Regions from separate parts of the Bacillus sp. BACIII genome, predicted to be linked through region 1. Evidence: riboswitches for the same ligand, from Rfam matches in the RefSeq annotation. Region 1 holds a riboswitch; each other region holds the start of a gene.
The links. Region 1 has a riboswitch for thiamine pyrophosphate ahead of ACXN9U_RS07970 (ECF transporter S component). Riboswitches for the same ligand answer to the same signal wherever they lie in the genome.

Region 1 (5,474 bases):
AATCTTCGTTTGCCGAGGGAGAAAGGAAGAGATGGGAGAATTTAATCGTTCAAGTATTTGATTTTACGATTTACACATTTGTCGATCACGCCGAATATAATTCGAAAATGCAGCTGAATGCACAAAGAGAAATGATTTTAGAATTAAGCTCGCCGGTTATTACGCTGAGCAATCGGACGGGGCTTCTGCCGCTTGTCGGCAATATTGACACGGAACGCGCCAAATACATTCTTGAAAATACGCTGAGTACATGTGCAAACCGGCTGATTGAGCATCTGTTAATCGACTTGTCGGGCGTAGTGGTTGTCGATACAATGGTGGCGCACCAGATTTTTAAATTAATTGAGGCGCTGAACCTGATCGGCGTTTCGTCCACTTTATCCGGGATCAGGCCGGAAATTGCCCAAACCGCCGTACAGCTCGGCATTAATTTCTCGGATATTACGATTAAATCCAACCTCGCCCAGGCTCTCAATTATCATCAGTAACATACATATAAAGACAGGCTGCCGAATCACTCCGGCGGCCTGTTTTTATAAAAACAACAGTGAAATGAGACAGCTTGCGCCGAATAAAAGGAGCACGAGCATGAAAAAGAACCAGTCGGCGCGGCGCACAGTAACCGTTCTGTAAAACGTGCGGTTTCGGCTCCCTGTAAAACCTTTAGATTCCATTGCGATCGCTGTGCGTTCCGCCTTTCTGATGGCGCCTGCCAAAAGCGGGATGGTAAAGCGCCTGAAGGCAAAGAGCTTTCCTTTCAGCCCGGAATCAGACGCCGCGCCTCTGATTCTGTGCGCCTGTCTGATAATCAGGATTTCATCTTTCAGAAGAGGAAGAAACCGGAACCCGGCGATCACGCCGTAAGCAAGCTTCGGCGGGAGCTTACATTGCTGAATCAGACTGAGCATAAACAGAATCGGATCGGTTGTGAAAAGAAACATCATCGACAAAGCGGAAAAACATAAAATACGAAACGCGATAGAAATCCCGAGCGCCGCATTATCACTGTTGACGGCAATCGGTCCGAGCTTAAACAGCAGATTGCTTTCGGTTGTCGGGACGTTTCCGAATACGGCGGCTGTCCATAAAGATCCGAAGGCAAGAATGACAAACGGAACCGTAAACAGCAGCCATTTTTTCAGCGGCACATGTCCCGCCAAGAGGACGCCTCCGGCAATGATAATATAAAACAAAGCAGGCGTGTACGGGTTATAAATAAACGACAGCATAACAACGCATAACAAAACAGCCGCCGCCTTAATTGACGGGTTAACAGCCTCCAGCCGCAGGTTCATTTCTCCGCCTCCTGTCGTGTTTCATCCATTCATACCGCAGGGGCAAAGCTAAATGCGCCCGCTCCGCGATTCCGATATGATCAGAAAACAATGAGTCGGGCGTTCCGCGGTACACAAGCTTCGTGCCGCAGAGCACAAGGATCGTATCGGCATAATCTGAGACGAGCTCCATATCATGTGTCACCATTAAAACAGCCGTTCCTTCCTTTTGGATCTCCTGAAGCATCAGCATGCACTCACGCGCCGTTTTTGCGTCCTGCCCGAAAGTCGGTTCATCAAGCAGCAAAACTTTCACCTGATGCATAAGCATCGTCGCGACGCTGAGCCTGCGTTTTTGTCCTTGGCTTAAAGAGAACGGATGCTGTGAGGCATAGCGTCTCAGGCCGAACCGGGTTAAGAGCTGAAGAGCTTTCTCCTTTGCGGCTTTACCGTCTTCAAAGCCGAACAGCAGCTCTTGAATGACGGAATCTGTGACAAACTGGTGTTCAGGATTTTGGAAAACATACCCTATCAGCCGCCGAAGCTCTTTTTCCGAATAGGAATCTACTGGTCTGCCGTCTATTTTGATGTCGCCGCTCACAGGGCGGATGAGTTTGGCCGCGGCGGACAGGAGCGTGGATTTTCCGGTTCCGTTAGGGCCGGCAATCGCGGTGATTGACCCTTTTTTTACGGAAAAGCTCACGTCCTGAAAAATGGTGTCTGTTCCTCTTATGAATGACAGCCCGTGAACACTCAGCGCGTCCTCTGTCGAAAGCGCGGCGGGCCAGGGGCCGGGAAAGGGCGGTACAGGTTCCTGAAACAGTCTTTCTTTGCACAATGTAAAAGGGATGCTGACTTGCTTCTGCAATGAGATCACCTGCGGAATCGGAATGCCGAGCTGTGTCAGCTCTTCAAGTTTTGTTTCAAAGATCGCGCCCGTCTCTCCGTCCATCACTTTCTGACCCGTTCCGTCAAGGACAATCGTCCTGTCCATCCACGGCGTCCAATGATCAAGCTGATGCTCGATAACGAGAAGTCCGAAGCCTTTTTCGGCCTGCAGTTCTTTGATCAGCCGCACCAATTCACGCACGGAATATGGATCAAGCTGTGCCGTCGGTTCGTCTAAAATAATGAGTTCCGGCTCCATCGCAATGATACAGGCGAGCGCGACCTTTTGTTTTGAACCGCCTGACAGCGAGGCGATCGTCCGTGTTTTCAGATGAGTGATTTCTAATTTTTCCAAAACATCCTCAATAATTGAGTCCATCTCTTCTTTTGTATATTGCAAATTTTCCAGACCGAAGGCTATTTCATCTTCAACCGTCAGCATGCAAAACTGCTGATCCGGATCTTGAAACACGACGCCGATAGATCGGGCGGCGGGTTCTGACAGCTCCGAAAGAGGTGTTCCGTATAAGGAAACGGTTCCCGTTTGAACCGCATCGCAGGCTTCCGGGTACAGACCGTTCAAACAAAGTGCAAGCGAGCTTTTGCCGCATCCGCTCGGCCCGAGCAATAAAACCCGTTCTCCTTTGCGGAGCTGAAATGACACGTCTTGAAAAACCGGCTTCTCATCTTGCTCATAAGAAAAGGTAAGACGGCGGGCCGATAGAAGGGGTTCAGATGCCTGCATCTTGGTTCACCTGTTTCTTCTTCTTGAATTCTTTTCCGAGCGCCATGCCGTTCAGCACCCCTGTGTAAGCCAGCGCATCACTGATTGCTTTGCCGAGAAGGCCGGCAAGAAGCGCACCTGAGACCAGGCGGATGAGAAGCATGACGGCTAATAAACCCGGATTCAAAACAGAGTATCCGGAAATGAACAAGTCATAAATGAAGCTCGCAACAGAAGACCCCATACCGGATAAAAGGAGCACGGGCAGGGTATACACCCGCCAGCGTGTCGCAAAAAAGACCGCTTCCGCACCGATTCCCTGCGCGATGCCGATCAGAATCACCATCGGCCCTGACGGATTTCCGAGTAAACACTCCACAAACGCGGCGATGATTTCAGAAACAAGCGCCGCTCCCGGTTTTTGAATAATGTAGGCGGCAATCACCGAGACGATAAACCAAATACCGTAAATCGGTTCGTAGCTCATCCGGCCGAAAAACCCTGCCGCTATATTGCTTGCATGAGTTGATAATAAATAAACGACAGCAAATACAACACTGATGACGGACATGACGACAATTTCTCTCATTTTCCAATTTTTCATTGTGATCTCCTGCTTTCTTATCGGATAGTCGTATGTATGAAAGAGTTGATTTTACGAAAGACGATTGATCGTAAGTTTCATATTGCGGTGTCCTCCCCCGTTTTTTAATGAAAAATAAAAAACTGCATATCCGAGGGAATATGCAGCAGCAGAACGAAAACGCATGGAAAAAACCCTGCGCTCCGGTCAATCTGCACTTCCCCACGCTGGTATTATCCAGATCGGGTTATAAGGGATCAAAACACGCCTGCCGCATGTTTTATCTCAGCCGATAACAGCACCCCTAGTGCGTTTCCTATACAGTTTTTTATGATGACATCATCATAGTTGATCATATCTGATTTGTAAACAGCCTTTCTCTAAACAGAGTTTGGAATCGGACCGGAAGATCATTCATAAAGATAAGAAGAGCCCTTTTGATCAAAAGGAAACGGAGGACATCTATGTTTGTTCATACAGTGCAGTCTGGTGACTCGTTATTTTCCATCAGCAGAAAGTACGGATACCCTGTTGACAGCATCAGAAGCGTCAACGGGCTTGAGGAAACGAATATCGTTCCGGGGCAGGCGCTTTTGATCCCTCTTAATGAATATACGGTTCAGCCGAATGATACGTATGCCGTTATCGCAAGTAAGACTTATGTTCCGCAGATGCAGCTGATGCAGGCAAACCCGGATATTCCGCCGAACCGGCTGCGGCCGGGTTTAAAAGTGAGAATTCCGGATATCTCCAACTATTTGGCGGGAACCCTGCAATTTTACGTCATTCGGACACCTGAAGCGGACAGAGAGCTCATTAATGATTTTGCACCCTATTCATCGGCGATTTCTTTGTTTGAATATCATTTTGGCCCAAACGGAGATATCATGAATGATTTAAACGACAGAACCGCGATAGAAACCACATGGCAAAACAGAGTGCGGCCGCTTGCGGTCATCACGAATCTGACAGAAGGAGGGTTCAGCCCGGAATTAGCCCATCAAGTCCTGCAGAACCCGACGGCGAGAACGAATCTCGTCAATAATATCGTCTACCTGACCGTAAGAAAGGGATACGGCGGTGTAAATATTGATTTTGAACGGATCAGGGAAGCCGACCGGGACCTGTTTACAGGATTTCTCCGGCAGTTAAAAACCCGGCTCTCAGAGCACCAGCTCGCGCTAACGATATCGGTTCCGGCGAAAACAAATGAAGCGGTGCCGTGGCTGAGGGGATATGATTACGGGGGAATCGGAGCCGTCGTCGATTATATGTTCATCATGGCGTACGACTGGCACCACGCCGGCAGTGAGCCGGGACCCGTAGCGCCTTTGACGGAGGTCAGAGAAACCATCAATTTTGCCATCAGCAGAGTGCCGAGAAGAAAGGTGATTCTCGGTGTGCCGCTGTACGGATATGATTGGGTGATTCCGTACCGCCCCGGGACGATCGGATCGGCGATCTCCAATCAGCGCGCCATGGAAACCGCCATGAAATATCAATCAGTGATCCGCTACTCTCAGAGGGATCGTTCCCCTTACTTCCGGTATACGGATGAAAATGGAAGAACGCATGAAGTATGGTTCGAGGATGTGCGGAGCATGAGTGAAAAAATGGTTCTCGTGCGGGAATTCGGACTGCAGGCGATCGGCGCGTGGCAATTAACGCTCGGCTTCAAACCGGGTCCGTGGCTGTTGCGGAACTTTTTCACCATCCGAAAAATATAACCGCATTATCCCGCTTTTTCGGAGAGTTTTTCTTTCTTATGATAACGGATCTTCTTTTGGACAATCTAAAGTTGAAAAGGAGGTCTGTTCTGTGAAGAAAAGGGAAGAGCAGTATATCAACGAGGCTGAGTATGTACCGCACCCGACAAGAGAAGGGGAATACGCGCTCATGCTGCATGAATCCTATCATTTACTTTCAGAAGAGGATGAAAGCGATTTGCCGGAATAAGGGCTTTATGCCTTTATTCCGTTTATTTTATAGGCATATGCTGAAATAA
Region 2 (5,474 bases), 140 kb from region 1:
AATTCGAAACGCTTCTTCCCATTCATGTTTAACCTGTCTTCCCAGGATCATATCCCGCACCATTTCAGCCGTTGCCGGAGCTAGCAAGATGCCGTTTCGAAAATGGCCGGCGGCGAATATGATGCCGCTGTTATCAGGATGCCGCCCGATAAACGGCTTTCCGTCTTTTGTTCCCGGCCTAAGCCCCGCCCAAAACCGGTCTATTTTCATATGTTCAATGGCGGGCAGCATGGTTTTCGCTTTCGCAATGATAGCCTCAATCCCGCCGACGTCAGGCGTGTCGCTCCAGTCGCCCCGTTTCATCGTGGCGCCGATGACAAGCCGCCCGCTTTTTCTCGGAACGACATAACTTTGATTATGGTAAAGGGTTTTGGTCAGCGGGATTTCGTCATTCCACACAGAGAGGCATTCTCCTTTCACAGGGAAAAAAGGCTGCCCCAAGCCGAGCTGGCTGAAAAACCGGCCGCTCCATACACCGCTTGCAACTGCGACTTTGTCAGCATAAACATCCCCGCCGGACGTTGTGATGCAGTATTCCCCGTTCATCCGTTTTACGGAAGTGACTTGTGTATGCTCATATATGTCAGCGCCATAACGCCGCGCCCCTTTTGCATACGCTTTGCAAACATAGTAAGGTTCGACATGGACATCGTCTTTTATAAAACATGCGCCGAGAATGTCCTTTGAAGCGTAAGACTCTTTTTCAAGAACCTCTTCCGCTGAGAGCCAAGTGACGGAAGGTAAATCATCCATCTTCCGTAAACGGGTCATGTCTTCTTCTGTATACGCCAATTTAAGCATTCCGCCGTTATGGCGCCTGATGTTAATGCCGCTGGCTTCCTCAAGCTCTTGCCCCGCCGCTTCATACAGTCTTTGGCTGTGCATAGCAAAATCAAAAAACGCATCACGGTTTTCACATTCCGCATGAGCGCCAAGCATTCCCGCCGCAGCGCTTGTCGTTTTTCGGCCGATTGCTCCGTCTTCAAACAAGACAACGTTCTGCTGCATCTTCGCCAACTCATAAGAAATGGCGCATCCGATAATTCCGCCCCCGATAACCGCCGTATCATAGTGCTTCTTCATCATCAGCCCCCCTCACCGCGCGTGCATACCGTTTTGCCGCCTCCTCAGGGTTTTCAGCTGAGAAAATGCCCGACATAACGGCAATTCCGTCCGGTTTCGCCTGCTTTGTGAGCCCGATCGTCTGCAGTGTCATTCCGCCGATTGCAATGACGGGGATGGAAAGCGTACGTGTGATATCTGAAAGCAGGCCGATGCCTCTTGCCTCAAGTCCTTGTTTACATTCCGTTTCAAACACATGGCCGAACACCACGTAATCCGCATCTTCTTTTTCAGCTTGGACGGCTTCTTGCAGTGAATGAACCGAACGTCCGATATGGAGATGGGGAAATCTGCTCCGCACCTGCTTTACGGAAAAGCTGCTGGACGGAAGCTGAACACGTTGTATATTGGCAAAAAGCGCGATATCTGCCCGATCATTGATGATCAATTTGTCCTTATCCGCACCGCCTTTTTTCAACAGTGACAAAAGCTGCATGATCTCTCCCGCTGTTTTGCCCCGCTCACGGATATGGATAAAGCTCACTTCGCGCTGAATCGATAGAATATCCTCGGCCAGCTCGGCAACGGGTTTGCGATTATCAGTTACGGCGTGCAGCTCCAAAGGACTCCACCTCTTTTCCGCCCTTCTCCGACCAGCCTTCTTTTTGATAAGCCATTCCCCAAAATTGATATTCATAATAGCTTGAAATCACAAAATTCTCTTTCATTTTCGCGCGGATTTCCTCTGTGCTGTTTTCAGCAATCTCGTCAAAACGGCTGATCTGTTCTTCGACCTGCTGTCTGAACCAGTCTCCGCCGTATGTACCGATCCATTTTTCGTAAATCGGATGTTCCGGTTTGCATTCCTTTAAGCGTTCGCCAACTTCATAATAAAGCCAATAGCAGGGCAGAAGCGCGGCTAAAATTTCTCCAAAACGGCCGCTCATCACCGATCTGTACATATGAGACGTATAAGAATAGGCTATCGGTGCCGGCTTAAATGCCGCACGCTCTTCTTCTGTAATCCCTAAAAGCTCCGTAAATTCGCGGTGCAGCGCCATTTCCGCTTCATATGTGCCCTGAGCGTGGCCCGCCATCCTTCCCGTCGTAAACAAGTCTTCGGCATATGCGGCTGCAAACGCCTGAACTTTTGCAAAATGCGTCAAGTAGTAGGAATCTTGCAGCACGTAATAACTGAAACGGTCTAACGGCAGGCTTCCATCACCGATCCCTGTTACAAACGGATGAACAAAGCTTCCGTCCCACCATTCGGCTGCCGCCAGTCTGCATTCTTCAGAAAATGTCATAAAGTTTTCCCCCCTGATAAAATAAAAAAACCACTTTCCCGCATCGGAAAAGTGGTTTGGAATTTATCTGGATAAAAGGAACCCAAAAAATACCGCTCCACTTCCCTACGCAGGTCTGAACCTGTTCAAGTTATGAGGGTCTAAAAGTCTCACTTTTATCTCAGCCCTTATGAAGGACACCCCTAGTGGTCATACGATTATCATTTACTTGTTATGCCTTCTATCTTATCACGAAATGCAATTTGGTCAAGCTTCAAGGATTTTTCTCAGCTCCGACACGTAGTTGCGCGAGCCCGTAACGATGAGACGGTCTCCTGTTTTCAGCCTCGTGTCCCCGTGCGGAACGATGCTGTCCACACCTCTGAAAATCCGGACGAAAATCACATCGCCCATCAGCGGAAATTCGCGCAGAATAATGCCGTTATACGCCGTGTTTTCCAGATTGATCTGATAAAGCGAAGACTCTTCATTCGTCAGAAGGTTCATCACGCCCGGCGCCTCAATTAATGCGCGCAAGAGCGTCTTTGTAGACAGAAGGATAGAAAAAATACTGATGCCCTCTTCCTTCAGTTTTGTTTCATGTTCAACCGAGCCGACGCTTGCGATGATGCGCTCAGTCCCTTTCTCTTTCGCCATTAAGGCGATTTCAGCGTTCACATCTTCATTTCCCGTCGCCACGACCAGAATATCCGTTTTAAAAATACCGTGCGACTCAAGCGTGCCGGGCTCGTAATCAGAAATCGTTTCAACAGAAAAAACGGATTCCGCAAGCTTTTCCCCGGCATTTTCCTGATACACATGGACGACCCGCACATCATATTCCTCATCAGGCAGCTCCAGCGTCACCGGAAGCGTCATTTGGTTGGCGCCGATAAATGTAATGCGCTTCTTTTCCTGCGGCGCACTTTGCCGCTTGAATAATTTTTTAAAGCCGATCGGTGAGATGATGCTGGCGATAACCGCAACCAAAGTCAGCGCGCCGGACATATTGGCGCTGATAATGTGAAGCCTTTCTCCGATCGTAGCCGCCGCGATAACAAGCGACAGCGTAGAAGTCAGCAAAAACCCCGAAGCAAACACGGTTCTTTTGTCATACCATTTCTTTAAATAAAACACCGGGAACATTTTGCTGATAAACAGCGCCAGCAGAAGCAGCGGAATCATCGTCAATGTTTTCGGATCTTGGAAGAGCGTCCATATATCCAGCTTCACCCCGACCATGACGAAAAAGATCGGAATTAAAAACCCGTAGCCGAATGAATCCAGCTGCTCCACCATTTCTTTATTCGGCGACAGAAGCGATACCAAAACGCCTGCTAAAAATGCACCGAGAATATTTTCCGCCCCGAGAGATTCCGATAAAGCGACAAGCACGATAATCAGTGTAAAAATGGCTCGCGTGCCGATCTGGACGGTGCCTTTAGACATCGACTGCACAAATGAGCGGTGTTTAAAGATCCTGCCGAAGAAATACAGCACCACACCCGCGGCAAAGAGAATCAGAAGAAGCCACATATTTCCGCTGTCTTCCCCATAAAGAGAAGAAAAGAAAGCGAGCAGAATCATCGTAGCCAAGTCCGCAATAACGGCGACAAGCAGAATAATCTGGCCGATATTGGAATTCATGATCCGTTCTTCCTTTAAAGTCGGAACCACCACACCGAGTGATATTGTCGAAATAATAAGCGTCATTAAAAACGCGTTTTGAATAAAACCGGCTAATACAAAGGCATAGGACAGCAGCAATGATAAAATAAAGATGCCGAAAAATATGATCAGTGCGGCAGAAAACGTATTGGGTGCTTCCTTGCCGTTCGGAAGGAATTGTTTTTTCTTTCCTTTCTCAAATGACGAAAAGTCAATTTCCAATCCGCTTAAAAACATTAAAAAGATAAAGCCGAGAACAGACAGCGTCTCCAGCCACGTGTCTCCCTGAACGACGAGATTCAGGCCGCTTTTTCCGATAATAAGCCCCATGATGATTTCCGCGACGACGACCGGAATGCTGAGCTTAAACCGATGTAAAAGGAGCGGCGTCAAAAAAGCGACGATCAGAACGACGACTAAAGAAGCGACTGATGTATGTTCCATTTGTAAATACCTCCTTAAAACAAGGGTTATAAAAGCCCGCTTAAAGCGGGCAATACCTTACTTTTTTTAAAAACATAACGCATATTCTAACAAGGCTGGCGGCGAAAAAAAAGTAATAAGGCATTATTTCTTCAAATTCTTTTTTTAATTTGTACCAAAACAGCGTAATTAGGTAAAGGAATTAGTCCCATAATAAATAAAAAACCGGAAAAGGGAGGCTGACAGAATGGCTTATGACATCATCAGCGATATACACGGATGTTATGACGAAATGATCGCGTTAATGCAAAAGCTCGGATATGAAGTGAAAGACGGAATGCCCGTCCATTCTGAAGACAGAACGCTTGTCTTTGCGGGGGATTTAACAGACAGAGGCCCCAAATCCGTAGATGTGATGCGTTTCGTGGCAAAAGCATATGAAAAAGGCATCGTCCGTTATGTCCCGGGAAATCATTGCAACAAACTGTATCGTTACTTAAAAGGAAACCCCGTAAAAGTGATGCACGGACTGGAAACGACGGCAGCCGAACTGAAAGAGCTGTCTCCCGCCGACAGAACGGAAGTCTCCAGACAATTTATCCGATTATATGAGTCAGCGCCGCTTTATGACATTCTACATAATGGCGATCTCGTTGTCGCCCACGCCGGCATAAAAGCTGACGATATCGGTAAATACTCGCGTAAGGTAAAAGAATTTGTGTTGTACGGCGATATCACGGGTGAAACGTATCCCGACGGCAGACCCGTCAGAAGAGACTGGGCCGCCGCCTATGAAGGGAAGGCATGGATTGTTTACGGCCATACCCCTGTAAAACGCCCCCGGATCGTCAACCGTACAATCAACATTGATACAGGATGCGTCTTCGGGAATCAGCTGACAGGCTTTCGCTTTCCGGAGCATGAAACCGTCTCTGTGGAAAGCTCAATGCCCTATGATGCTTCACGCTTTCGCGAAGATCAAGGCAGTCAGACATGAAAAAAAGCCCGAAACCGGTAAACGGTTCGGGCTTTACA
Region 3 (5,474 bases), 400 kb from region 1:
TTCTGTCACTTGGGGCTGGGATGATTTCGAAGAGGTATTTAATACGTGGCAGCGCTGGGCTCCATTTACAGATAACCGCCTTACTTCATCCATTCAGTCTTGGCCTAAAGAAGTCAACCGCATAGAAGCGCTCGGCCAATTTATCGGAACAAAAAATGAGCTGAAAGAACTGCTGGCTCCGTTAATGAAAGCGGGAAACCCGACAAGCGGCATGGTCAAGACAGTTCCGTTTATCAGAGCGGCAGCCTTTTTTAACAGCCCGGGAGGCAATGAGCCGCAAAAGATGAAGCGGTCAGGATCCTTTATTGAAAAACCATTGTCAACACGCGCAATTTCTGCTTTAAAATACTACTTGGAGCACGCTCCGAATAAAAACGCCAGTGTCTGGCAGCAATCTCTCGGCGGGGCGGCCGGACGGATCGCTCCGGATCAAACGGCATTCTACTATCGCGATGCAATCATTGCCCAGGAATATATAACAAACTGGACATCTCCTGAAGAGGAAAGACAAAACGTCCGCTGGATCGAAGAGCTGAGAACGTCTCTTTCAAGAGAAACGATGGGGGATTACGTGAATTGGCCTGATATAGACATCAGAAACTGGCTGCGGACATATTACGGAGGAAATGTTGACCGCCTCCGCCAAGTCAAAACGAAGTATGACCCGGAAAACGTATTCCGCTTTGAGCAGAGCATTCCGCCGTTTCGCCGGTCACCGTTTTTCTAAAAAAAGATGAAGATGGACACACTCCATCCTCATCTTTTCTTTTTTATTGATATAAATGGCTTCCCTTCTCGACAAACTCTTTTGCTTTTTCTTTTAATCCTTCATTGAGGGCATCGTCTTCAGTCAGACCGTTTTCTTTCGCATAATCGCGAATATCCTGAGAAATTCTCATGCTGCAGAACTTCGGGCCGCACATCGAACAGAAGTGAGCCGTTTTTGCGCCTTCAGCCGGCAGCGTTTCATCGTGATATTCCATTGCTCTTTCAGGATCAAGCGACAAATGAAATTGATCGCGCCACCGGAATTCAAACCGCGCCTTAGACAGAGCGTCATCCCGGATCTGAGCACCCGGATGCCCTTTGGCAAGGTCTGCCGCATGGGCCGCGATTTTATACGTAATGACTCCCTCTCTTACATCATCACGATTCGGCAGGCCCAAATGCTCCTTCGGCGTGACATAACAAAGCATCGCCGTCCCGTACCAGCCGATCATCGCCGCGCCGATCGCCGAAGTAATATGGTCATAGCCCGGAGCGATATCAGTCGTTAATGGGCCGAGTGTATAAAAAGGCGCCTCTTTACAAATTTCCAGCTGTTTGTCCATGTTCTCTTTAATTTTATGCATCGGCACATGACCCGGTCCTTCGATCATCACTTGCACATCGTGCTTCCACGCGATTTCCGTCAATTCTCCGAGAGTCTCCAATTCCGCAAACTGCGCTTCATCATTAGCATCCGCAATCGAGCCGGGACGCAGCCCATCTCCAAGAGAAAATGCAATATCATACGTCTTCATAATTTCACAGATTTCTTCAAAGTGCGTGTACAGAAAGCTTTCCTGATGGTGAGCCAGGCACCATTGCGCCATAATCGCCCCGCCGCGGGATACGATTCCCGTCGTGCGTTTGGCCGTTAACGGGACGTAACGAAGCAATACGCCGGCATGGATGGTGAAATAATCCACGCCCTGCTCCGCCTGCTCAATCAATGTGTCTCGATAAATGTCCCACGTTAAATCCTCAGCGATGCCGTTTACTTTTTCAAGCGCCTGATAAATCGGCACCGTCCCCACAGGTACGGGGCAATTGCGGATGATCCATTCACGTGTCGTATGAATATCTTTCCCAGTGGATAAGTCCATCATCGTATCGGCGCCCCAGCGAATCGCCCACGTCATTTTTTCAACTTCTTCTTCAATAGAAGATGTAACAGCTGAGTTGCCGATATTTGCATTGATTTTCACATGAAAATTCCTGCCGATAATCATCGGTTCACTTTCAGGATGATTAATATTTGACGGAATGATCGCCCGGCCGCTGGCTACCTCGTCTCTGACAAATTCGGGAGACACATGCTCGCGAATTGCGATAAACTCCATTTCCGGCGTAATGATGCCTTTTCTCGCATAATGCAATTGTGTCACATTTTTCCCTGCCTTGGCCCGCAGCGGTTTCCGCTGTAAACCGGGATATTCGGCGGCACGGCCCTCTTTTTTATAGCCGTTGTCCTCAGGTTTCACGGTCCGTCCGTTATATTCCTCCACATCGCCGCGCTTTGTAATCCACTTTGTGCGGAGCGGCTTCAGACCTTCATGAATTTGAATTTGTACATCCGGGTCTGTATACGGTCCGCTCGTATCATAAACACGGACCGGCGGGTTCTCCTCTTCCCCAAACGCCCCCGTTGTCGGACTAAGGCTGATTTCCCGCATCGGCACTCGTATGTCAGGCGAAGAACCCTTTACATAAACCTTTTTACTGCCTGAAAAACTCGACATAATAGAAATGTTCGCTTGCTGTACTGATTGATTTTGCATACAAATCTCTCCCTTATCCATTTGAATAACAGAACCAAGCTCAGCACCAGCACAAAAAAACCGGATTCATTGGAGAACCCGGTTTTGCAGTCAGAAAGAAACTATTATTGTTTTCCTCAACAATAATAAAACCTTTACTTCCCCACGCTGGTACGAACCAGATCAGGTCCAAAGGGTTAAGAAGCCGCCGCTTCTCTCTCAGCCCGCTCAGACGGGCACCCCCAGTAACTATTGATTTCGGACTCATCTTAACATAAAAACATTCGAAAAAAAAGAGGAATATAGAAAATATTCAGCAAATTCAACCCAAATATTTGACAGGCAATGGAGTTTCAATTATTCCATGTTTCCCCCTCATCACCCGATATGCCCTTGCAACTGGTCTTGAACTCACTGTTTGAAACAGCTGATCATTTATGAAATGAAGAGCCGCTCCATCGTCCGTCGCATAGCCGCCGCACAAGAATTCGTTAGATATCAGCTGGTGATACATCGGTCTCCGGTCCTTTTCGCCGTCATAATGAGGACAAAAGCTCCCTTGCAAAAAACCTAAACTTTTCATACTGGTCAGCGGCCCGGCTGAATCTGTCACTCCTTCTTCAAACCAGCAGATTGCACCCGCGCTTAATCCGGCTAACACCACACCGCTCTTCCATGCTTCTCTCAGAATAAGATCCAATCCCCACTCCTTCCACAACACAAGCATATTCCGCGTATTTCCCCCGCCGACATAAATTACGTCCTTTTCCATAAGAAAAGAAGTTAAATCTGTTGACGGCGGCTTAAACAACGATAAATGAGACGGCACACAATCAAGTGTTTGAAATGCACGATAAAACCGCTGCACATAGTTTTGAGAATCACCGCTCGCCGTCGGCAAAAAACAAATACGAGGCGACTTTCGCTCTGATTGCGTGATGACATATTGATCGAGGGATAAATTTTCCGGCTCCATCGAGAATCCGCCGCCGCCCATCGCAATAATCTGTTTCATCATCCCACTCCCCCCCGAAAAATTTGTTATTCATTATAGCAGTTGTATACACGCAGAGATAAATATTTTCTTAACAGACCAGCATAAAAAAGTATACTGTCGCAATAACAGAAATCGCAAATCTCTGCCTTAGCACAGCGCTGCATGAACAATTAGATGCAGTTGTCCATCTTGATGGTGAACTGTCAGTACTCCTGTCGGAAAAAGGTTGGCTCCTGGATAAACAATTTCAAATTGATTCGCATTTATCTTGCAGAGAACTGAAACAAAGTCATACAAAAAAGACGATGTCTTGAGACACCGTCTCTTTATTTTATTGCTCCACTCTTCTTAAAGCCTCATTTACCGTTTCTTTTATAAACGCGTCTTCACCGCTTAATCGCTCTAAATTGAGATCGCCGTTTCTCAGCCTTTCAGAAATATTGTTTATATCCTCTCTACCGTGATTTGCAGCTCACCGGCTAAAAACATTCTGTGTAATTCATCAGCAATATTATTCTTAGTCTGCCCGAAGGCAGGAAAATAATAGAAAAAAGTATGAATCAAACGAATTCTTTTCCCTCTTTCTTACGTATGTCTGTTGAGAAAAAGGGGAAGATCTAACAGGTCATTTTTAAAAAAACTTTCGGCAAGAGGACTGCGAGGATGGCTGGAAGAGATGTATAATGACGGAGAACAGCTCGTACGTGTCCGCTTCAGCCAATCAAAGCTTGAAGATACAGAAGAGCTTGAAGAGGTGCTAGGAGAGATCCTAGACCAACACTGAATAAATTAGAAAAAGGAGCTCTCAAATAAGCTTGGCTCCTTTCTTAGATCAAATATAAAAACCCGTTTCTTATATGAAGAATTGTGTTTTTCAATATACCGGTGGACCGTATTCTACGTTATACACACATTGATGAAAAGCAGCTTCGTATTGTTGTCAATACGTTCTCTAAATCATGTTACGTTTTTGGTTTATAATAACTCACTTTGTATAAATTCACCACAATAGTGTTCGTTCATAAGTAATAAAATACAGATTATAAAAATGAGTCTAACCATCTTCCTGAATATTTGTCCAATAGTTGGTCTGACCAACGAGTTCATTTCAATGACTGTAAATCATTTTAGCACTTCTTCACTTCTTTTCACCTTAAAGATCTTACTCTGCGGAATATTGGGATTGTGATGAACAACATATGCTTTAGAAAAACGATATAGATACTCTGCTTCATGAGACTTAGGAGTTAAGATTATCATTTTCCGCTTTAATTCCTGTTCATATAACTCAAACACTTTATCTTTACGTCCTTCATCGAGTGCACTATCAAACTCATCGAGTACGATATAGCCTGGTGTTGCTTGAATTGTTTGTAATAATGCCAAAGCAAATAGTAAGGAACTAAGAGACTCTTCCCCACCAGATACCCCTTTTCCTACTTTGCCGCCTCTTGCTTTAACACTTACATCCTCTAATTTTCCTCGATGTCCTTCTTTATGTGCTTTAATATATAAAGCATAGTGGATTTGATGACGTCGGTCTGTTCTCATATCCCAATCTATCTCCCCTTGAAAGCCAAACAGAGACATATAATGGACAAACTTTTGATTAACACCAATAACTTTACTATTAATTGTGCTTTCTAAGTCTTCTTTTAGACGTTCCATACGCTCTGTATATTCCTCTAACAATAGTTTGGATGTCTTCACTTCTGTTGCAGAACGATCATACTCTTCTTTCATTTTTTGATAATTTTCTGGAGCAGCTTCATCAATCCCTGTTTCATTTGCTGCATGAGAGTATTTAATTTTCCCACTTTCTCGCATGTCTTCTGCCTCAGATTTAGTTACATTAGGTAGTTCTGTAAGCTCTAATGCAAAATCTTTTAATTCCTGTTTTACAGAATCTAATAACCTTTGGATGTCATGTTTGATTGTTGAATAGTTCTCTTCAT
Region 4 (5,474 bases), 1.2 Mb from region 1:
CGGCTCTCTCGGGCTTGCACCCTAACAGAGCACCCCTTCTCCCGAAGTTACGGGGTCATTTTGCCGAGTTCCTTAACGAGAGTTCTCTCGATCACCTTAGGATTCTCTCCTCGCCTACCTGTGTCGGTTTGCGGTACGGGCACCTCTCACCTCGCTAGAGGCTTTTCTTGGCAGTGTGGAATCAGGAACTTCGCTACTATAATTCGCTCGCCATCACAGCTCAGCCTTCACGGGAAACGGATTTGCCTATTTCCCAGCCTAACTGCTTGGACGCGGATATCCAATACCGCGCTTACCCTATCCTCCTGCGTCCCCCCATTGCTCAAATGGTGAGGAGGTGGTACAGGAATATCAACCTGTTATCCATCGCCTACGCCTTTCGGCCTCGGCTTAGGTCCCGACTAACCCTGAGCGGACGAGCCTTCCTCAGGAAACCTTAGGCATTCGGTGGACGGGATTCTCACCCGTCTTTCGCTACTCATACCGGCATTCTCACTTCTAAGCGCTCCACAAGTCCTTCCGGTCTTGCTTCACAGCCCTTAGAACGCTCTCCTACCACTGTTCGAAGAACAGTCCGCAGCTTCGGTGATACGTTTAGCCCCGGTACATTTTCGGCGCAGAGTCACTCGACCAGTGAGCTATTACGCACTCTTTAAATGGTGGCTGCTTCTAAGCCAACATCCTGGTTGTCTAAGCAACTCCACATCCTTTTCCACTTAACGTATACTTTGGGACCTTAGCTGGCGGTCTGGGCTGTTTCCCTTTCGACTACGGATCTTATCACTCGCAGTCTGACTCCCAAGGATAAGTCATCGGCATTCGGAGTTTGACTGAATTCGGTAACCCGGTAGGGGCCCCTAGTCCAATCAGTGCTCTACCTCCGAGACTCTTACCTTGAGGCTAGCCCTAAAGCTATTTCGGAGAGAACCAGCTATCTCCAGGTTCGATTGGCATTTCACCCCTACCCACACCTCATCCCCGCACTTTTCAACGTGCGTGGGTTCGGGCCTCCATTCAGTGTTACCTGAACTTCACCCTGGACATGGGTAGATCACCTGGTTTCGGGTCTACGACCACGTACTCATGCGCCCTATTCAGACTCGCTTTCGCTGCGGCTCCGCATCTTCTGCTTAACCTTGCACGGAATCGTAACTCGCCGGTTCATTCTACAAAAGGCACGCCATCACCCGTTAACGGGCTCTGACTACTTGTAGGCACACGGTTTCAGGATCTATTTCACTCCCCTTCCGGGGTGCTTTTCACCTTTCCCTCACGGTACTGGTTCACTATCGGTCACTAGGGAGTATTTAGCCTTGGGAGATGGTCCTCCCGGATTCCGACGGAATTTCACGTGTTCCGCCGTACTCAGGATCCACTCTGGAGAGAACGAAGTTTTGACTACAGGGCTGTTACCTCCTATGGCGGGCCTTTCCAGACCTCTTCATCTACCTCGTTCCTTTGTAACTCCGTACAGAGTGTCCTACAACCCCAAGAGGCAAGCCTCTTGGTTTGGGCTGATCCCGTTTCGCTCGCCGCTACTCAGGGAATCGCATTTGCTTTCTCTTCCTCCGGGTACTTAGATGTTTCAGTTCCCCGGGTCTGCCTTCTCATATCCTATGTATTCAGATATGGATACCACTCCATTACGAGTGGTGGGTTTCCCCATTCGGAAATCTCCGGATCAAAGCTTGCTTACAGCTCCCCGAAGCATATCGGTGTTCGTCCCGTCCTTCATCGGCTCCTAGTGCCAAGGCATCCACCGTGCGCCCTTTCTAACTTAACCGTTAAAAAGAATCACTACGTGATATCTTGCATTACAATTGAATGTGAATTACTTCTGTTATCTAGTTTTCAAAGAACATTATCTCGAAGAATCGAATGATCCTTCAAAACTAAACAAGACAGGGAACGTTCTGTTTATAAGACCCAAGGTCTTATATTCCGTTAAAATCCTTAGAAAGGAGGTGATCCAGCCGCACCTTCCGATACGGCTACCTTGTTACGACTTCACCCCAATCATCTGTCCCACCTTCGGCGGCTGGCTCCATAAAGGTTACCTCACCGACTTCGGGTGTTACAAACTCTCGTGGTGTGACGGGCGGTGTGTACAAGGCCCGGGAACGTATTCACCGCGGCATGCTGATCCGCGATTACTAGCGATTCCAGCTTCACGCAGTCGAGTTGCAGACTGCGATCCGAACTGAGAACAGATTTGTGGGATTGGCTTAACCTCGCGGTTTCGCTGCCCTTTGTTCTGTCCATTGTAGCACGTGTGTAGCCCAGGTCATAAGGGGCATGATGATTTGACGTCATCCCCACCTTCCTCCGGTTTGTCACCGGCAGTCACCTTAGAGTGCCCAACTGAATGCTGGCAACTAAGATCAAGGGTTGCGCTCGTTGCGGGACTTAACCCAACATCTCACGACACGAGCTGACGACAACCATGCACCACCTGTCACTCTGCCCCCGAAGGGGACGTCCTATCTCTAGGATTGTCAGAGGATGTCAAGACCTGGTAAGGTTCTTCGCGTTGCTTCGAATTAAACCACATGCTCCACCGCTTGTGCGGGCCCCCGTCAATTCCTTTGAGTTTCAGTCTTGCGACCGTACTCCCCAGGCGGAGTGCTTAATGCGTTAGCTGCAGCACTAAGGGGCGGAAACCCCCTAACACTTAGCACTCATCGTTTACGGCGTGGACTACCAGGGTATCTAATCCTGTTCGCTCCCCACGCTTTCGCTCCTCAGCGTCAGTTACAGACCAGAGAGTCGCCTTCGCCACTGGTGTTCCTCCACATCTCTACGCATTTCACCGCTACACGTGGAATTCCACTCTCCTCTTCTGCACTCAAGTTCCCCAGTTTCCAATGACCCTCCCCGGTTGAGCCGGGGGCTTTCACATCAGACTTAAGAAACCGCCTGCGAGCCCTTTACGCCCAATAATTCCGGACAACGCTTGCCACCTACGTATTACCGCGGCTGCTGGCACGTAGTTAGCCGTGGCTTTCTGGTTAGGTACCGTCAAGGTGCCGCCCTATTTGAACGGCACTTGTTCTTCCCTAACAACAGAGCTTTACGATCCGAAAACCTTCATCACTCACGCGGCGTTGCTCCGTCAGACTTTCGTCCATTGCGGAAGATTCCCTACTGCTGCCTCCCGTAGGAGTCTGGGCCGTGTCTCAGTCCCAGTGTGGCCGATCACCCTCTCAGGTCGGCTACGCATCGTCGCCTTGGTGAGCCGTTACCTCACCAACTAGCTAATGCGCCGCGGGTCCATCTGTAAGTGGTAGCCGAAGCCACCTTTTATGTCTGAACCATGCGGTTCAAACAACCATCCGGTATTAGCCCCGGTTTCCCGGAGTTATCCCAGTCTTACAGGCAGGTTACCCACGTGTTACTCACCCGTCCGCCGCTAACATCAGGGAGCAAGCTCCCATCTGTCCGCTCGACTTGCATGTATTAGGCACGCCGCCAGCGTTCGTCCTGAGCCAGGATCAAACTCTCCGATAAATGGATCACAGACTAAGTTCACTGCATCCTGCAGTAACGTCTGTGTGATCTGCATCGTGCAGACCTTAGTTTGACTGACTACGCACATCACTGTGCGATTTATTTAAAACTTTGAATTAACAGGTACGTTTTGTCTTGTTTAGTTTTCAAAGATCATTACCGCTCGTTGAAGCAGCTTTATTATCTTACCACTCAGCTTCTTTTATGTCAACAACTTTTTTAAATCGTTTTCGAAGCTGTTTGTTTTGTCTGCTGTTCATCAGCGACGTTTAATAATATAACACCCTTTTGAAAGTATGACAATAGTTTTTTTAAAAAAAGTCCCTGTTTATTTTCATTCATACTTATTTCAGTTTCTCTTCTATAGAAAGAATGCTGTCTTGTGGTTTGGTATATTTTCTTGTATAGTAAGATTGAACTAAATACTTGATGACCACAAGGGGAGCATTAAAGCTGAGAGTGAACGTTTTGTTCTGACCCTTTGAACCTGTTAGTTAACGCTGGCGTAGGGATGTGGCAAAGCCAAATGAATTGCAGTTTTGTAAGCAGCGCGCGGACCTTTTCCCATCCTTCCCCGCGCTGCTTTTTTGTTTATCCTTGATACGGTTGTCTGACCAGGGGGAAAACTATGAATCATTCAACACAGCTTGTGCGCTTAATAGAAATAGCGATTATGACCGGAGCGGCCGTCATTCTGGACATTGTGTCAGGTATGTTTCTCCGGATGCCACAAGGCGGATCAGTCTCTATTATGATGATTCCGATTTTTTTGATTTCATTCCGCTGGGGAGTGAAGGCCGGGCTTACGACAGGCTTTTTAACAGGGATTGTCCAGATCGCCATCGGCAATTTGTTTTTGCAGCACCCGGTGCAGCTATTTCTTGATTATATCGCGGCGTTTGCAGTTCTCGGTTTCAGCGGCTTGTTTGCTTCCGGTGTCCGTGAAACGGCATTGGCTAAAAAAAGAGGCGCATTAACGGTGTATGTGATAAGCGGCGTTTTTATCGGCAGTGTGCTGCGGTATGCGGCACATGTGATCTCCGGAGCGGTCTTTTTCGGAAGCTATGCTCCGAAGGGCACTCCGGTCTGGATTTATTCGCTCGTCTACAACGCGACCTATATGATTCCTTCTTTTATCCTTTCGGCCATTGTCCTTATCTTATTATTCATGACGGCGCCGCGGCTTCTTGAAACCAAGCGGGCAAATTGAAACAGCAGGCGGGTTATGCCTGCTGTTTTTTTATCCAGAGCTGCGTTCTTCTTTCGAATCGCCCAGTTCTTTTGTAAGTTCATTTATGCTTTGTTTTATGTTTCCTTTGCCTGAAAAATTCTCAATGATCTCTTTTACATTGATTCCGGAAGATGCTTTTAAACTTTCCTGAAGACCGGCCATTAAATTGGTTGCATAGCCCGTGACTTTATTGGCTCCGCCGTTTTCACCGCTTCCTCCCGTATCAACGACAGTTATTTTATCAATGTTGGAAAGAGGCGCCGAGACTTGCTTCGCATACTCAGGCAGCATTTTCACAATCATATCGAGGATTGCGGCCTGCCCGTATTTTTCGAAGGCTTCAGCAATTTTCTCTTTAGCTTCCGCTTCCGCAAGACCTTTCAGGCGGGTGACTTCCGCTTCGGTTTCTCCTCTCGCCTTTTCAGCCTCCGCTTTAGCAAGACCGTCAATTCTCACGCGTTCAGCTTCCGCTTTGGCCATCGCTTCAATACTATACTGTTCGGCATCTGCTTCTGCGAGCTGCTTCGCCTTTGCAGCTGCGGCCGCTTGTTCTACCGAATAACGGTCGGCATCGGCCTTTTTCTTCACTTCAGAGTCATACTGGCGCTCACGGCGGAGAATTTCTTTTTCTTCCAATTCAATCTGCTTTTGCCGCTCAATAATTTTAATCTGCATTTCCTGCTCTGTCACCTGCTGGCGGGCTTTTGCTGTTTCGAGGTCATATGCCTGGTCGGCA

Region 2: linked by a shared signal. The riboswitch ahead of tenA (thiaminase II) and the one ahead of ACXN9U_RS07970 (ECF transporter S component) in region 1 are both predicted to bind thiamine pyrophosphate.
Region 3: linked by a shared signal. The riboswitch ahead of thiC (phosphomethylpyrimidine synthase ThiC) and the one ahead of ACXN9U_RS07970 (ECF transporter S component) in region 1 are both predicted to bind thiamine pyrophosphate.
Region 4: linked by a shared signal. The riboswitch ahead of thiT (energy-coupled thiamine transporter ThiT) and the one ahead of ACXN9U_RS07970 (ECF transporter S component) in region 1 are both predicted to bind thiamine pyrophosphate.

The regions. Positions count from the first base shown of each region.
Region 1 is NZ_CM174437.1:1,705,940-1,711,413, reverse strand. It holds gene ACXN9U_RS07985 (STAS domain-containing protein) at 1-488, shown strand, start outside; gene thiX (HMP/thiamine ABC transporter permease ThiX) at 534-1,295, opposite strand; gene ACXN9U_RS07975 (ABC transporter ATP-binding protein) at 1,270-2,907, opposite strand; gene ACXN9U_RS07970 (ECF transporter S component) at 2,894-3,490, opposite strand; TPP riboswitch at 3,672-3,785, opposite strand; gene ACXN9U_RS07965 (glycosyl hydrolase family 18 protein) at 3,934-5,196, shown strand; gene ACXN9U_RS07960 (transcriptional regulator SplA domain-containing protein) at 5,288-5,425, shown strand.
Region 2 is NZ_CM174437.1:1,845,222-1,850,695, forward strand. It holds gene thiO (glycine oxidase ThiO) at 1-1,083, opposite strand, end outside; gene tenI (thiazole tautomerase TenI) at 1,067-1,684, opposite strand; gene tenA (thiaminase II) at 1,662-2,369, opposite strand; TPP riboswitch at 2,455-2,563, opposite strand; gene ACXN9U_RS08780 (monovalent cation:proton antiporter family protein) at 2,616-4,460, opposite strand; gene prpE (bis(5'-nucleosyl)-tetraphosphatase PrpE) at 4,687-5,436, shown strand; gene ACXN9U_RS08790 (RluA family pseudouridine synthase) at 5,470-5,474, opposite strand, start outside.
Region 3 is NZ_CM174437.1:2,106,437-2,111,910, forward strand. It holds gene ACXN9U_RS10120 (FAD-binding oxidoreductase) at 1-727, shown strand, start outside; gene thiC (phosphomethylpyrimidine synthase ThiC) at 771-2,543, opposite strand; TPP riboswitch at 2,666-2,776, opposite strand; gene ACXN9U_RS10130 (Type 1 glutamine amidotransferase-like domain-containing protein) at 2,845-3,537, opposite strand; partial or broken gene ACXN9U_RS10135 (hypothetical protein) at 3,851-4,008, opposite strand; partial or broken gene ACXN9U_RS10140 (sporulation protein) at 4,166-4,303, shown strand; gene ACXN9U_RS10145 (AAA family ATPase) at 4,642-5,474, opposite strand, start outside.
Region 4 is NZ_CM174437.1:2,877,099-2,882,572, forward strand. It holds rRNA gene ACXN9U_RS14030 (23S ribosomal RNA) at 1-1,783, opposite strand, end outside; rRNA gene ACXN9U_RS14035 (16S ribosomal RNA) at 1,958-3,507, opposite strand; TPP riboswitch at 3,936-4,036, shown strand; gene thiT (energy-coupled thiamine transporter ThiT) at 4,136-4,717, shown strand; gene floT (flotillin lipid rafts scaffold protein FloT) at 4,748-5,474, opposite strand, start outside.